2 regions of the Streptomyces sp. NPDC052020 genome follow, and region 1 is predicted to be linked to the other one. Evidence: riboswitches for the same ligand, from Rfam matches in the RefSeq annotation. Region 1 holds a riboswitch; the other holds the start of a gene.
What was found. A riboswitch is a leader RNA that binds a small molecule or an ion and turns the genes downstream of it on or off. The one in region 1 is predicted to bind glycine.
Positions count from the first base shown of each region.

Region 2: linked by a shared signal. The riboswitch ahead of gcvT (glycine cleavage system aminomethyltransferase GcvT) and the one ahead of gcvP (aminomethyl-transferring glycine dehydrogenase) in region 1 are both predicted to bind glycine.

Region 1 is NZ_JBFAWY010000027.1:89,316-92,714, reverse strand. It holds gene AB0L74_RS25255 (DNA polymerase IV) at 1-501, shown strand, start outside; gene AB0L74_RS25250 (PRC-barrel domain-containing protein) at 522-893, opposite strand; glycine riboswitch at 1,019-1,114, shown strand; gene gcvP (aminomethyl-transferring glycine dehydrogenase) at 1,291-3,399, shown strand, end outside.
Region 2 is NZ_JBFAWY010000007.1:3,759-7,157, reverse strand. It holds gene AB0L74_RS08885 (enhanced serine sensitivity protein SseB) at 8-802, opposite strand; gene AB0L74_RS08880 (AAA family ATPase) at 925-1,593, opposite strand; glycine riboswitch at 1,771-1,866, shown strand; gene gcvT (glycine cleavage system aminomethyltransferase GcvT) at 2,018-3,151, shown strand; gene gcvH (glycine cleavage system protein GcvH) at 3,267-3,399, shown strand, end outside.

The DNA.
Region 1 (3,399 bases):
TACGACTTCTCCACGCTGACCCGCTCCGAGACACTGCGCGGGCCCACCGACGATTTGGCGGTGGTGCGGGAGGCGGCGGCGCGGCTGCTGGACTCGGTGGACACCACGGGCGGCGTCCGGCTGCTCGGGGTGGGTGTCAGCGGCCTCGCCGACTACACGCAGGAGGACCTGTTCGCGCAGGCGGCAGGGGAGCGGGCGGAGCCGCCGGCCGAGGAGCCCGAGCGGGAGGAGCCGGCCGAGGAGCGGCAGGGGCCCGCCGAGCGCCGCTGGCCCGCCGGGCACGACGTGCGGCACGCGGCGTACGGGCACGGATGGGTGCAGGGCAGCGGGCTCGGGCGGGTCACCGTGCGGTTCGAGACGCCCGGTTCCGGGCCCGGGCGGGTGCGGACCTTCCGGGTCGACGACCCGGACCTGGAGCCGGCGGATCCGCTGCCGCTGGTGCCGCTGCCGCCGTCGGCACCGCGAAGACCCCGGGCCGCCGACCGGGGTGCCGCGGGCTGAGACGGGCCGGCCGTCAGGTCTCAGGTCTCCTCCGAGCCGGCCAGCCTGCCGGTGCCGTGGCCGGGGAGCGCGGGCGGTGCGGCGACGTCGAGACCGTAGTGGTGGTAGAGCTGGAGTTCCTGGTCCGGTGAGAGGTGGCGGCCGACACCGAAGTCGGGGGCCTCCCTGATCAGGGCCCGGTCGAAGGGCACGCGGAGGGTGCCGTCGACCAGTTCGCTCGGCTCCAGGGGCACGAAGGCGTCCCTGCTGAACAGGCCGGTGCGTACGGCCGCCCATTCGGGCAGCCCGGTGGCGTCGTCGAGGTAGACCTCGTCGATGGTGCCGATCTTGTTGCCGTCCCGGTCGAACGCCTTGCGGCCGATCAGGTTGCGCGGATCGATGTCGGTACGCACGGGCCCTCCACTGGGTCGCAAACATCCGGCGAGTCATCCGTAAGCACCACGAAAGAGCACAATCGTGAAGGCGGCCACTCGAACGTCCGGGCGTTGACCTCGCTGGTAGGCTGACGAACGGCTGCTGACCCCGTGCGGGAGAGTCCTCCAGGCTTCATCGGAGGCGCCGAAGGAGCAAATCCTCCCCGGAATCTCTCAGGCCCCTGTACCGCACGGACGAGGTCACTCTGGAAAGCAGGGCGGGCGCCGACGGTGTCCGCTCTCACCGACGGTGAAAGCCGGGAGCCCTCGGGTGGCCCGGTGAAGCTCTCAGGTTGAGATGACAGAGGGGGAGGCCGTCCGGGTACCCGCGCCGTGGTGCCCCTCGCAGGTCGCGTCAGACCAGGAGGCCTCCGCAATGACCGCCCCTCGCATTCCGCTCTCCGCGCTGGAACAGGGAACGCCCTTCGAGCAGCGCCACATCGGCCCCGACCACGAGGCCCGCGCCAAGATGCTCGCGCAGGTCGGCTACGGCTCGCTCGACGAGCTGACGGCCGCCGCGGTGCCGGATGTGATCAAGAACGCCGACGCGCTGGACCTGCCGGGAGCGCGCACCGAGGCCGAGGTGCTGGCCGAGCTGCGGTCCCTCGCCGACCGCAACCAGGTCCTGGACTCGATGATCGGTCTGGGCTACTACGGCACGTTCACGCCGCCGGTCATCCTGCGCAACGTCATGGAGAACCCGGCCTGGTACACCGCCTACACGCCGTACCAGCCGGAGATCTCCCAGGGCCGGCTGGAGGCCCTGCTGAACTTCCAGACCATGGTCGCCGACCTGACCGGCCTGCCCACCTCCGGCGCCTCGCTGCTGGACGAGGGCACCGCCGCCGCCGAGGCCATGGCGCTGTCCCGGCGCATGGGCAAGAACAAGAAGGGCCTGTTCCTGGTCGACGCGGACGCGCTGCCGCAGACCATCGCCGTGATCCAGACCCGCGCGGAGCCGACCGGCGTCGAGGTCGTCGTCGCCGACCTCAGCGACGGCATCCCGGCCGAGGTCGCCGAGCGGGAGATCAACGGCGTCCTGATCCAGTACCCCGGCGCCTCCGGTGCCGTACGCGACATCAAGCCGGTCATCGACCAGGCGCACGACCTGGGTGCGCTGGTCACCGTCGCCGCCGACCTGCTCGCGCTGACCCTGCTGAAGTCCCCCGGGGAGCTGGGCGCGGACATCGCGGTCGGCACGACCCAGCGCTTCGGTGTGCCGATGGGCTTCGGCGGCCCGCACGCCGGCTACATGGCCGTCCAGGAGAAGATGGCGCGCAGCCTGCCCGGGCGGCTGGTGGGCGTCTCCCTGGACGCGGACGGCAACAAGGCGTACCGGCTCGCCTTGCAGACGCGTGAGCAGCACATCCGCCGGGAGAAGGCGACCAGCAACATCTGCACCGCGCAGGTGCTGCTGGCCGTCATGGCCGGCATGTACGCCGTCTACCACGGACCCGACGGCCTGAAGGGCATCGCGCGGCGCACGCACCGCTACGCCGCGATCCTCGCCGCCGGGCTTGAGGCCGGCGGCGTCGAGGTCGTCCACGGCGGCTACTTCGACACGGTCACCGCGCGGGTGCCGGGCCGGGCCGCCGAGGTCGTGGCCGCGGCCCGCGAGAACGGCGTCAACCTGCGGCTCGTCGACGCCGACCATGTGTCGGCCGCCTGCGACGAGACCACCACGCGCGGTCGGCTGGGCGTCGTCTGGTCGGCGTTCGGGGTCGACGCCGACATCGACGCGCTGGACGCGGTGACCGGGGACGCGCTGCCCGAGGCGCTGCTGCGCACCGACGACTACCTGACCCACCCGGTCTTCCGCCGGCACCGCTCCGAGACCGCGATGCTGCGCTACCTGCGCAAGCTGGCCGACCGCGACTACGCGCTGGACCGCGGCATGATCCCGCTCGGCTCCTGCACCATGAAGCTCAACGCCACCACCGAGATGGAGCCGGTGACCTGGCCGGAGTTCGGGCAGCTGCACCCCTTCGCCCCCGCCGAGCAGGCGCAGGGCTACCTCACGCTCATCCGCGAGCTGGAGGAGCGTCTGGCCGAGGTCACCGGCTACGACAAGGTCTCGCTCCAGCCGAACGCCGGCTCCCAGGGAGAGCTGGCCGGCCTGCTGGCCGTGCGCGGCTACCACCGCGCCAACGGCGACGAGCAGCGGACCGTGTGCCTCATCCCCTCCTCCGCGCACGGCACCAACGCCGCCAGCGCCGTCATGGCCGGCATGAAGGTCGTCGTCGTCAAGACCGCCGAGGACGGCGAGATCGACGTCGAGGACCTGCGGGCCAAGATCGAGCAGTACCGTGACGAGCTCGCGGTACTGATGATCACCTACCCGTCGACGCACGGCGTGTTCGAGGAGCACGTCGCCGACATCTGCGCGCGGGTGCACGAGGCGGGCGGCCAGGTGTACGTCGACGGCGCCAACCTCAACGCGCTGGTGGGCCTCGCCAAGCCGGGCCACTTCGGCGGCGACGTCTCG
Region 2 (3,399 bases), on a different contig from region 1:
CGGCCGCTCACCGTCCCCTCTGGTAGAAGGGCTGGACCTTCTCCCGCATCCAGTCGCACACGGGGTCCTGGGCTGCCTCCAGCAGGACCAGGTTGACCGGCCACGTCACCGGCACCTTGCCCAGGGCCCGGCCGAGGGCGTCGAGCGGGACCGCGCGCGCGTCGCCCTCCCAGTGGGTCAGCTCGACGCCGACGAACATCACCGGATCGGCGGTCTCGACGGCGGCCAGGCAGCGGCGGGCGGTGCGGACGACGCCGGTGGCGTCGAACTCGCCGGAGGCCGCGGTGAGGAAGTCGACCGGGTCGTCCTGCCAGTCGGGTTCGAAGAGGCGGACCCGGCCGCCGCTCGCGGCCCCGTCCAGCGGGGTCCGCCCGGCCCGGCACAACTCGGCCACGGCGGGCGGCGGCAGCGGGACGCCGACCACGCCGCCGGGGTTGACGGCGATGCCCACCTGCGGCGGCAGCCCGCGGGCGAACTCCACGGCGGGGGCGATGGTGTACGACATGTGCGCGCCGGCGACCTGGCGGAACTGCTCCTCGGAGCTGAAGACCGGGACGTACGCCTGGCCCTCGATCTCCAGCGCGGGCAGGTCCAGGGGACCGCTGTGCGGGCCGCCGCCGTTCGGCAGCGGCACCCACAGGAAGCTGCGGCCCAGCACCTCGACGATCCGCCCATTCGCCGACGGGCCGGCGCCGAGCGCGGCCGACAGCACCTCCTCCAGCTCGTTGCCGGGCCATCCGCCGTGCGAATGGGGGTGCGCCTGCGCCGGGAAGTCCGCGGAGAAACCCGCCGGGAAGTCCATCTGCCTACCGCCTGGTCCGAAGCCACTGCTGTGGCTGAAAAGGCTAACCCGTCCGGCCGTACGGGCAGCGGGGGCGGCCGGAGACCCGCCGGGCCGGACGGCGTGCCGGGCCTCCGGCGCGCTCAGCCCGTGAAGCCGATCCGGCGCAGCGCGTCGGCCGCGGCCCGGTCCAGCAGCACCGCCGAGGCGCAGCCGAGGGGCAGGTCGCCCCGCAGCGCGGCGCGCCGCAGGCGGGCGGTGGCCGCGCGGTGGCGGCGGAAGGCGTAGCGGGAGACCCCGCGGCCGCGGTCGCGCTGCCCGGCCAGCGCCTCGTCGGGACCGACGTCGAGCAGCAGCACGTGCAGGGTGCCGCCCCGGCGCCGGGCCTCGCGGGCCAGCCAGGCGCGCACCCACGACTGGGTGCCGCAGTCGTGCACGACCACTCCCTCGCCGGAACGCAGCGCGCGGCGCAGCCCGGCGTAGTGGGCGAGGCGGACCAGGGGGCGGTAGACGGCGTAGGGCAGGAAGCGGGGCATGCGTCGGTCCCAGCGGTCGCGGGTGTCCTGGGAGTCCACCCGCCGGCCGCGCACGGTGCGGCGCATCAGCGTGGACTTGCCGCTGCCGGGCAGGCCGGTGACCACGACGAGGTCGCGGGGCCCGAAGAGAAGCGCGTGCGGGCTGCGGCCCGCCCGGTCGCGCAGGTCACGGACGACCGGCGCGGGCAGCGGGCCGCACGCCTCCGGGGCCGGGGTGGAGGGTTGCCCGGGCAGCGCGAGGCCCGAGGTCGTGGCGTACGCCGTGGTCCTGTTCACCGTGATCGTCTCCCCTGGGGCGGTTCACGAGTTCCCTCCCCCTCGAGTGTAAAGAGAAGGTAATCAGCGGTCCTCGCGTTTTCGTGCGCGTAGTGCCACGGACCGGTTACAGATGGCGGCCTGCCGCGATCGGGCGAGGCGTGCGATGATGAGCGCGCCAACTGCATACCGGCCGTTTGAATCCGCGCGGGAGAGTTCCCAGCCTCGGGCTGGGGCGCCGAAGGAGCAAGTCCCTCCCTTGAATCTCTCAGGCCCCGTTACCGCGCGGGCGAGGCACATCTGAAAAGCGGGCCGCCGCCGTGCGGTGGTCCCACCCAAGGTGCAAGCCAGGGCCACGTGTGTGGTCATGGCGAACCTCTCAGGTTCCGATGACAGATGGGGAGGAATGACCTCGCCTGTCGTGTACTTGGGAGACGACCGACCGATGAGCAGTACCGAATCCTCTGTGTCCCCGCTGCGCCGCACCGCGCTCGACGCCGTCCATCGCGCGCTGGGGGCGACGATGACCGACTTCGCCGGCTGGGACATGCCGCTGCGCTACGGCTCCGAGCGTGACGAGCACAACGCCGTGCGCACCCGGGCCGGTCTCTTCGACCTGTCGCACATGGGCGAGATCACGGTGACCGGCCCGCAGGCGGCCGCCCTGCTGGACTACGCCCTGGTCGGCGACATCGGCGCGGTCAAGCCGGGCCGCGCCCGCTACACCATGGTCTGCCGCGAGGACGGCGGCATCCTGGACGACCTGATCGTCTACCGGCTCGCCGAGACCGAGTACATGGTGGTCGCCAACGCCTCCAACGCCCAGGTGGTGCTGGACGCCCTCACCGAGCGCGCCGCCGGCTTCGACGCCGAGGTCCGCGACGACCGGGACGCGTACGCGCTGATCGCGGTCCAGGGTCCGCAGTCCCCGGGCATCCTGAAGTCGCTGGCCGACGCCGACCTGGACGGGCTGAAGTACTACGCCGGGCTGCCCGGCACGGTCGCGGGCGTGCCCGCCCTGATCGCGCGCACCGGTTACACCGGCGAGGACGGCTTCGAGCTGTTCGTCAGGCCGGAGCACGCGGTGGAGCTGTGGCAGGCGCTGACCGAGGCGGGCGGGGGCGTCGGCCTGATCCCGTGCGGCCTGTCCTGCCGGGACACGCTGCGCCTGGAGGCGGGCATGCCGCTGTACGGACACGAGCTGACCACCTCCCTGACGCCCTTCGACGCCGGGCTCGGCCGGGTGGTGAAGTTCGAGAAGGACGGCGACTTCGTGGGGCGCGAGGCGCTCACCGAGGCCGCCGCCCGCGCCGAGCAAAACCCGCCGCGCGTCCTGGTCGGCCTGGTCGCCCAGGGCCGCCGGGTGCCGCGCGCGGGGTACGCGGTCGTCGCCGGCGGCGAGGTGATCGGCGAGGTCACCTCCGGCGCCCCCTCCCCCACCCTGGGCAAGCCGATCGCGATGGCGTACGTCGACGCGGCGCACGCGGCGCCGGGCACCGCCGGCGTCGGCGTGGACATCCGGGGCACCCACGAGCCGTACGAGGTCGTGGCGCTGCCGTTCTACAAGCGCCGGAAGTAGCCGCCGGGCGGCCATCGGCCGCCCGGCGTGACGCCGCGCACATTTCCGCTGGTCACAGCGGTCCCAGCAGTCCCCCCGTCACCAGCACTCCCTCGCGTACAGGAGAATTCAGGCCATGAGCAACCCCCAGCAGCTGCGCTACAGCAAGGAGCACGAGTGGCTGTCGGCCGCCGAGGACGGCGTCTCGACGGTCGGCATCACGGAGCACGCGGCCAACGCGCTCGGCGACGTCGTGTTCGTCCAGCTCC